Regions from separate parts of the Micromonospora sp. NBC_00898 genome, predicted to be linked through region 1. Evidence: riboswitches for the same ligand, from Rfam matches in the RefSeq annotation. Region 1 holds a riboswitch; the other holds the start of a gene.
The links. A riboswitch is a leader RNA that binds a small molecule or an ion and turns the genes downstream of it on or off. The one in region 1 is predicted to bind thiamine pyrophosphate.

Region 1 (4,400 bases):
CCGACGGACAACCTCGACCTGGCCTCCGCCGAGGCCCTGGAAGCGGGGCTGACCGCGTTCGAGGGGACCGTGATCGCGGTGACCCACGACCGCTGGTTCACCCGCTCCTTCGACCGTTTCGTGCTGTTCGGCGGCGACGGCGAGGTGGTGGAAACGGCGGAGCCGGTCTGGGACGTGCGGTGACCACTCCCGGGCCGGTCGCCGGACGGGCGGGCATAGGGTGGATCTCGTGACTGAGATGACCTACCGCCGGCTGGGCGACTCCGGACTCGTGGTGTCCGTGGTCGGCATCGGCTGCAACAACTTCGGCCGCAAGCTCGACCTCGACGGCACCCGGGCGGTCGTCGACGCCGCCCTCGACGCCGGAATCAACTTCTTCGACACCGCCGACATCTACGGCGAGCCGCAGGGCGGCTCCGAGGAACTGCTCGGCCAGGCGCTCAAGGGTCGCCGGGACGACGTGGTGGTCGCCACCAAGTTCGGCATGGACATGCACGGCATGAACGGGCCGGACTTCGGCGCCCGCGGTTCCCGGCGGTACATCGCCCGCGCGGTCGAGGCGTCGCTGCGCCGGCTCGGCACCGACCACATCGACCTGTACCAGATGCACGAGCCCGACCTGGGCACCCCGATCGACGAAACCCTCGCCGCTCTGGACGACCTGGTCCGCGCCGGCAAGGTCCGCTACCTCGGCAACTCCAACTTCGCCGGCTGGCAGATCGCCGACGCCGACTGGACCGCCTCCTCCCAGGGGCGGGCCCGGTTCATTTCCGCACAGAACCACTACAGCCTGCTGGAGCGGTCCGTCGAGACCGAGGTCATTCCGGCGTGCGAGCGGTTCGGCCTCGGCATGCTGCCGTTCTTCCCGCTCGCCAACGGGCTGCTCACCGGCAAGTACAAGCGCAACGAGGCACCGCCCGCCGGCAGCCGGCTCTCCGGCGGCGGCCGGTACGCGCAGCGCCTGGCCGCAGCGGACTGGGACACCATCGAGGCGATCGAGGCGTACGCCGCGGAGCGCGGGATCAGCATGCTCCAGGTGGCCATCGGCGGGCTGGCCGCCCGACCGGCGGTGACCTCGGTGATCGCCGGCGCCACCACGCCCGAGCAGGTACGCGCCAACGCCGAGGCGGGCACCTGGCAGCCCACCGACGAGGACCTGGACGGCCTCGACGCCATCCTCTGAGCCCGCCCTCGCCGCCCCTCAACTGCCCCGGCACCGCCCGACGGTGCCGGGGCACCATGCTGTCCCCACCCCACCCCACCCCACCCCGCCCCGCCCCACCCCGCCGCGCGTGCGCATGTGGCGCGCGGCGTGGGCGGCCGTGCGGCGTGCACGGTGACCGGTGCGTCGCGGGCGAGGAGGTCGGCCGCCCCACAGGTAGGCGGCGCCGCCCCGGAACGGCAGGAACGACAACCGCCGGGGCGTACGTGCGGTCGAGGGCATCCAGACAGCATGGCGTGACCGGGCGGTGACGCGCTGCCCCCACCGTCGGGTTCGGACGGTTCGTGGGAAAAGCCGCCACCCGCCCTTGGCGGATCCGAGGGAACGTCGTACGGTAGGCCTCAAGTGACCCACGGGAGTCCGGTGCACCGGGCTGAGAGGGGGGCTGAAGCCCCCGACCGTCGAACCTGATCCGGGTAATGCCGGCGCAGGGAGGAGTTTGCCGTGCCGTCCCTGGGACGCCTGCATCTGATCACCGACACCCGGCCCGGGCGGGACCCGCTCGGCGTGCTGCGCGCCGCCCTGCCGGTCGCCCGCGCCGAGCTGGTCGTCCAGGTCCGCGTCGAGGACGACGCCACCGACCGCCAGGCGTACGAGTTGGCCCGCCGGGTGGTCGCGCTCTGCCGGCCGTACGGGGCGACGTGCCTGGTCAACGACCGGCTGCACGTGGCGCTCGCGGTGGGCGCCGCCGGTGGGCACGTCGGCGCGGAGGACCTGCCGGTGCGGGCGGCCCGTCGGGTGCTCGGCTCCGCCGCCGTGCTTGGGGCGACCGCCCGCGCGCCGGGCAGCGCCGTCGAGGCGGTCGCGGCGGGGGCCAGCTACCTGGGCGTGGGCCCCTGCCACGCGACCAGCACCAAGAGCGGCCTGCCCGACCCGATCGGCGCCCAGGGGGTGCGCGCGGTCGCCGAGTCTGTGGCGGTGCCGGTGATAGCGATCGGCGGGGTGACCGCCGCGTCGGTGCCCGCGCTGCGGGCCGCCGGGGCCTACGGGGTGGCGGTGGTCGGCGCGGTCTCCGGGGCGGCCGACCCCGCTCGGGCGACGGCGAAGCTGCTCGGGGCGCTGACGTGCTGAGCGGGAGGCGGCCCGGCACGACGGGCGCCGGCCGGCCGGACGTCGCCGTGGTGGGGGCGGGACCGGTCGGGCTGGCGATCGCCTGGCGCTGCGCGTCGCGCGGGCTGCGGGTGGTCGTGCACGATCCGGCGCCGGGTTCCGGGGCGTCGCACGTCGCGGCCGGGATGCTCGCGCCGGTCGCTGAGGCGTACTTCGGGGAGCACGAGCTGACCGGGCTGCTCGCCGAGTCCGCCGCCCGCTGGCCGGGCTTCGCCACCGAGTTGGCCGGGGCCGCCGGCGCCGGATTCGGGTACCGCACCGAGGGCACCCTGGTGGTCGGGCTCACCGGCGACGACCTGGCGGAGGCGCGGCGGCTGTGGTCGTACCAGCAGGGGCTGGGGCTGCCGATCACGCCGCTGCGCCCCTCGGAGCTGCGGGACCGCGAGCCGGCGCTCGCGACGCGGGTGCGCGGCGGCGCGGCCGCCCCCGGCGACCACCAGGTCGACCCGCGGCGGCTGGTCGCCGCGCTGCGGGCGGCGGCCGAGCGGGCCGGGGCGACGCTGCGGCCGGGCCGGGTCGCCGAGCTGTCCGACGTGGACGCGGGCGTCACCGTGGTGGCGGCCGGCTGCGGGGCGGCGGCGCTGACCGGGCTGCCGGTCCGGCCGGTGAAGGGCCAGGTGCTCCGGCTCCGCGCGCCCGATCGCGGCGCGCCGGGCTTCCGCCACGTGATCCGGGGGTACGCGGACGGCGAGGCGGTCTACCTGGTGCCCCGGAACAGCGGCGAGGTGGTGGTCGGGGCGACCGTCGAGGAGCGCGCCGACACCGAGGTGACCGCCGGCGCGGTGCTGCGGCTGCTGCGGGCCGCCGTCGACCTGGTGCCCGAGCTGGCCGAGTACGACCTGGTGGAGGCGTCCGCCGGACTGCGCCCCGGTACGCCGGACAACGCGCCGATCATCGGGCCGCTGCCCGGCCGGCCCGGCGTGCTCGCCGCCACCGGGCACCACCGGCACGGCATCGTGCTCACCCCGGTCACCGCCGACCTGGTCACCGAGCTGATCGTCACCGGGGAGGCGGATCCACTGCTCGCCCCCTTCACCCCCGACCGGTTCACCGCCGAGGAGGAGCGAACGTGGAACTGATCGTCAACGGCGCCGGGCGTGAGCTGCCCGGCGGGTCGACCGTGGCCGACGTGGTGCGGGAGGTCACCGACCAGCGGCGCGGGCTCGCCGTCGCGGTCAACGGCGAGGTGGTGCCGCGGGGCGGCTGGCCGGCGACGGTGCTGCGGGACGGCGACCGGGTCGAGGTGCTCAGCGCCGCCCAGGGCGGGTGAGCTCGGTGAGCTGCACGATCGCCGGTGAGACGTTCGGGTCCCGGCTGATCCTCGGAACCGGCGGCGCGGCCAACCTGCACGTGCTGGAGGAGGCGATCCGCGCCTCCGGCACGGAACTGGTCACCCTCGCGCTGCGCCGGGTCGACACCGCCCCCGGCACCGGCGGCGGGTTGCTCGACCTGCTGGACCGGTGCGGGGTGAAGCTGCTGCCGAACACCGCCGGCTGCCACACCGCCGCCGAGGCGGTGAAGGTGGCCCACCTGGCCCGGGAGGCGTTCGACACCGACTGGGTGAAGCTGGAGGTGATCGGCGACGAGCGCACGCTGCTGCCCGACGGGGTGGAGCTGCTGCGCGCCGCCGAGGAGCTGGTCGCCGACGGGTTCACCGTGCTGCCGTACACGTCCGACGACCCGATCCTGGCCCGGCGGTTGGCCGACGCGGGCTGCGCGGCGGTGATGCCGGCCGGCGCGCCGATCGGTTCCGGGTTGGGCGTGACCAACCCGCACCACATCCGGCTGATCCGGCAGGGCGTCGACGTGCCGGTCATCCTCGACGCCGGCATCGGCACCGCCTCCGACGCGGCGCTCGCGATGGAGTTGGGCTGCGACGCGGTGCTGCTGGCCAGCGCGGTCACCCGGGCCGCCGACCCGGTGGCGATGGCCACCGCCATGCGGTACGCCGTCGAGGCCGGCCGCCTCGCCCACGAGGCCGGCCGGATCCCGCGCCGCTTCCACGCCCTCCCCTCCACCCCCGACGAGGGAAGGCCCGACCTGTGACCGCCTTCCTCGCGGGTGCGGT
Region 2 (4,400 bases), 710 kb from region 1:
CACCACCGCCAGGTACGCCTCGGCGCTCACCGTCATGCTTCCTCCGTCCGTCGGTTGCGGGCCAGCCACTCCACCGCGAAGTCGACCGCCGCCCGCTGCCTCATCAACCGGCCCGTCCCGTCGCCGACCGGCCCCAGCCGTACCGCGCCGGTGGCCTCGAAGTCGGCGCCGAGCCGGGCGAAGTCGCTCTCGTCCAGGTCCACGTCGTCCCACCACACCCACTCCCGGCCGTCGTCGCCGGTGCGCACGGCGGCCCCCACCCGCGCCCTCGGCGCCGCCGGCCAGCGGTACTCGGCCAGGTGCAGGGAGGTGTTCGAGCCGTGGTCGACGCCGAGCAGCAGCACGTCGGCGTCGAGGTCGTGGAGCCGGGCCAGCGGGGAGCCCTCGCCCAGCATGTCGGTCAGGGTGTGGTCGGCGACGATCCGTCCGGCGGCCGGGCCGAGCGCGGCGAAGGAGACCTGCGGGTGGTCGCTGCGCAGCGCGCCCGGCCAGGTGCGCACCTGCTCCGCGAGCGTGCCCATGAACCGGCTCGGCGTCAGCGCCGGGTCGAAGCCGGGCAGCTCCGCCCGGATCACCGGCCACCAGTCCTGCGGCACGGGCGGGTTGTTCCAGCCGGCCGGGTCGCTGTTCTCCGGGGTGTGGGTGGGCACGACGACCGTCCCGTCCGGGCCCAGCACGTCCCGCAGGGCCCGCACGATCGCCTCCGGGCCGCCGCAGACGAAGCCGAGGGGGCGCAGCGCCGCGTGCACCAGGAGCACACCGCCGGGGCGTACGCCGAGTTCGTGGAACTGCGCGGCGAGCGACGCGCGGGTGTGCGGCCGGGCCGGCGCGGGCGTCGCGATCACGCGGCGGCCCGGGCGAGGATCGCCTCGGCGAGCGGGCCGGGCGCCTCGTCGGGGATCCAGTGGGTGACGCCGGCGAGTTCGACGAAGCGGTAGTCGCCGGTGACGTGGGTCGCGCAGGCCTCGGCGGCGGTCCGGCCGATCGCGATGTCCCGGTCGCTCCAGACGAAGGTGGTCGGCACGGCCACCGGGCCGACGGCCTTCATGTCGGCCCCCGACATAGCCCGGTACCAGTTCAGCGCGACGGTCAGCGCGCCCGGCTCGCGCATCGGGTCGGCGTAGCGGGCCACCCGCGCCGCGTCGCCCACCCCGCCGAGCAGCTTGCGCAGCGCGGCGGCGTTCAGGGCGAGCAGCACCTTCTCGGCCTTGCCGGGCTTGCGGAACAGCGCGATGTAGGACGACCGGGCCTTCTGCCGCGGGTCGGTGGCGAGCGCGTGCCCCATCGCGGCCGGGTGCGGCACCGAGACCGCGGTGAGGGTGCGTACCCGCTCCGGGTGCACGGCGGCGAGACCCCACGCCACGATCGACCCCCAGTCGTGCCCCACCACGTGTGCGGACGCCACCCCCAGCGCGTCGAGCACCGCCGCCGCGTCGGCCACCAGCTCCGGGATCCGGTACGCCTCGACCGCCGCCGGCCGCGCGCCCGGTGCGTAACCCCGCTGGTCCAGCGCGTACGTCCGCAGCCCGGCGGCGTGCAGCGCGGGCACCACGTCGTCCCACTCGCCGCCGTGCTGCGGGAACCCGTGCAGCAGCAGGACGGGTACGCCGCCCTCGGGACCGCCGGTGCGTACCTCGAACGTCATACCTCGCGCGTCGACCCGCATGATCGTCACCCTACCCAGCGGGCCGGGCGGCGGCCGGAGGCGCGACCGCCCTGCTGGGCCGACACCCCCGGTCGGTGCTAGCGTCTGCCGAGACAACTTCACATCCGACAGGGGAGCGCACAGCGCTGAGAGTGCGGGCACCGCCCGCAGACCCTCGAACCTGATCTGGGTAATGCCAGCGCAGGGAGTTCGGTCGACCTCCAGCCGCGCCGCCGTCCGGTGACACCGGGCGCGGCGTGCGTCTTCTCCTGGTTCGTTTCACTGGACTGGGAGCAACCATGGACAACACCGCCAACCGGTGGCGCACCATCGACATCGTCATCGCCTCGGTGCTCGGGGTGGCCTTCGGCGTCATCTTCTGGGCCTGGGGCCTGCTGTGGAACGGGCCGGCGGACGCCATCCCGCTGCCCGGCCGGGCCGTCCTGTACGGCGTCTGGCTGGTGCCGGCCGTGCTCGGCGCGCTGATCATCCGCAAGCCCGGCGCCGCGTTCTTCACGCTCACCTTCGCCGCCCTGGTCTCCGTGGCGCTCGGCAGCAGCTGGGGCTGGACGCTGGTCGTGCAGGGCCCGCTGGAGGCGGCGGCGGCCGAACTCGCCTTCGCGGCCTTCGGGTACCGCAACTACCGGCTGCCGGTGGCGCTGCTCGGGGCCACCCTCGCCGGGCTCGCCGCCTCGATCTACGACGTCTTCGTCTGGTACCCGGACACCGCCTGGGGCAGCTTCCGCCTCCCCTACATCCTGATCACCGCCGTCAGTTCCCTGATCGTGGCCGGCCTCGGCAGCATCGCCCTCACCCGCGCCCTCGCCACCACCGGCGTCCTCGACCGCTTCCCCGCCGGCCGCGAACGCGCCGCCGTCTGACCGCCACCCGCCACCCGGAGTCCGCGTTGATCATGAAGTTGTTGTCCTCCGGCGCGGCGTGTCGCGACGACAACTTCATGATCACCGGACCGGAGGGGGTGGGGCGCGGGTGAGTGCGGTGGAGCTGCGGGGGTTCGGGTGGCGGCACGCCGGGCGGAAGGCGTGGGCGGTGCGGGGGGTCGATCTCCGGGTCGAGGCCGGGGAGCGGGTGCTGCTGCTCGGGCCGTCCGGGGCGGGGAAGAGCACGCTGCTGGGCGCGCTGGCCGGGCTGCTGGCGGAGGACTCCGGTGAGCAGGAGGGCACCGTCGAGGTCGACGGGCTCGACCCGCGCAAGGCCCGGGAACGCGTCGGCATCGTCTTCCAGGACCCGGAAACCCAGCTGGTGATGGCCCGCTGCGGCGACGACGTCGCGTTCGGGCTGGAGAACCGCGGCGTACCGGCCGACGAGATCTGGCCCCGGGTGGACGAGGCGCTGCGCCGGGTCGGCTTCCCCTACCACCGGGACCGGCCCACCGCCGCGCTCTCCGGCGGCGAGCAGCAGCGGCTCGCCCTGGCCGGGGCGCTGGCCCTGCGGCCCACGCTGCTGCTGCTCGACGAGCCCACCGCCAACCTCGACCCGGCCGGCGGGGCGCTGGTCCGCCGGGCCGTCGCGGCCGCCCTCGACGCCGACACCACGCTGATCCTGGTCGAGCACCGGGTCGCCGAGGCGCTGCCGCTGGTCGACCGGGTGGTCGTCCTCGAACCCGGCGGCGGGGTCCGCGCCGACGGACCGCCCGCCGCGGTCTTCGCCGCGCACGGCGACGCGCTCGCCGCCGAGGGCGTCTGGGTGCCGGGTCGGACCGTGCCGCCCCGGCACGCGACCGCGCCGGCCGGCGAGCCGCTGATCACCGCCGACCGGCTCGGCCTGCCACCCCGGCTGGCCCCCGCCGACCTTTCCGTACGGGCCGGCGAGGCGCTCGCCGTGCTCGGCCCCAACGGCGCCGGCAAGTCCACCCTGGCCCTGCTCCTCGGCGGCCTGCTCCGCCCCGGCACCGGCACGGCCACCGCCACCGCCGCCCTCACCGGTCGGGACGCGGGCACTCCCCCGCACCGCTGGCGGGCACCCGCCCTGGCCGGGCGGATCGGCTCCGTCTTCCAGGACCCGGAGCACCAGTTCGTCACCGGCACCGTCTTCGACGAGCTGGCGCTCGGCCCCCGCCGGACCGGCCAGCCCGAAGCCGCCGTCAAGGCCACCGTGGACACGCTGCTGGAGCGGCTCCGGCTGGCGAAGCTGGCCCGCGCCAACCCGTACACCCTCTCGGGTGGCGAGGCACGGCGGCTGAGCGTGGCGACGGCCCTCGCCACCGCGCCCCGCCTGCTCATCTGCGACGAACCCACCTTCGGCCAGGACCGGCGGACCTGGCGGGAACTGGTCGACCTCTTCGCCGAGCTGCGCGACGCCGGGCACGGCGTCGTCACCGTCACCCACGACCCGGACTTCGTCGCCGCACTGGCGGACCGCACCGTCACCCTGGAACGCCGATGACGACCGGCGCCGCACCCAACACCAGCCCCGACCGCACCGTCACCCTGGAGCACCCGGCATGATCGTCATCGAGCCGGTCGCCGCGCCCGGGGCGCCGCTGGCCCGGCGCAATCCGGTGGCGAAGCTGGCCGCCGCGCTGGTCTTCTCGGTCGTCCTGATCGCCACCCTGGACCCGGTGGCCCCGGCGATCGCCATCGCGATCGAGCTGGCCGTGCTGCCGCTGTTCGGCGTGCGTTACCGGGTGCTGGCCCGGCGGGCCTGGCCGCTGCTGGCCGGCGCCGCCGGCATCGTGGTCACGCTGGTGCTGTTCGCCGCGGACCGGTCGGGCCGGGTGCTGGTCGAGGCCGGG

Region 2: it holds a riboswitch for thiamine pyrophosphate, as region 1 does, so the genes downstream of both, OG799_RS00455 (ECF transporter S component) here and thiE (thiamine phosphate synthase) in region 1, are expected to answer to the same signal.

The regions. Positions count from the first base shown of each region.
Region 1 covers NZ_CP108775.1:6,717,615-6,722,014, forward strand. Annotated here, with positions in the region: gene OG799_RS32720 (ABC-F family ATP-binding cassette domain-containing protein) at 1-183, shown strand, start outside; gene OG799_RS32725 (aldo/keto reductase) at 221-1,183, shown strand; TPP riboswitch at 1,566-1,673, shown strand; gene thiE (thiamine phosphate synthase) at 1,667-2,293, shown strand; gene thiO (glycine oxidase ThiO) at 2,287-3,411, shown strand; gene thiS (sulfur carrier protein ThiS) at 3,402-3,602, shown strand; gene OG799_RS32745 (thiazole synthase) at 3,608-4,378, shown strand.
Region 2 covers NZ_CP108775.1:91,735-96,134, reverse strand. Annotated here, with positions in the region: gene OG799_RS00470 (sugar isomerase domain-containing protein) at 1-36, opposite strand, end outside; gene OG799_RS00465 (aminoglycoside N(3)-acetyltransferase) at 33-845, opposite strand; gene OG799_RS00460 (alpha/beta fold hydrolase) at 842-1,666, opposite strand; TPP riboswitch at 1,766-1,871, shown strand; gene OG799_RS00455 (ECF transporter S component) at 1,945-2,526, shown strand; gene OG799_RS00450 (ABC transporter ATP-binding protein) at 2,636-4,051, shown strand; gene OG799_RS00445 (energy-coupling factor transporter transmembrane component T family protein) at 4,110-4,400, shown strand, end outside.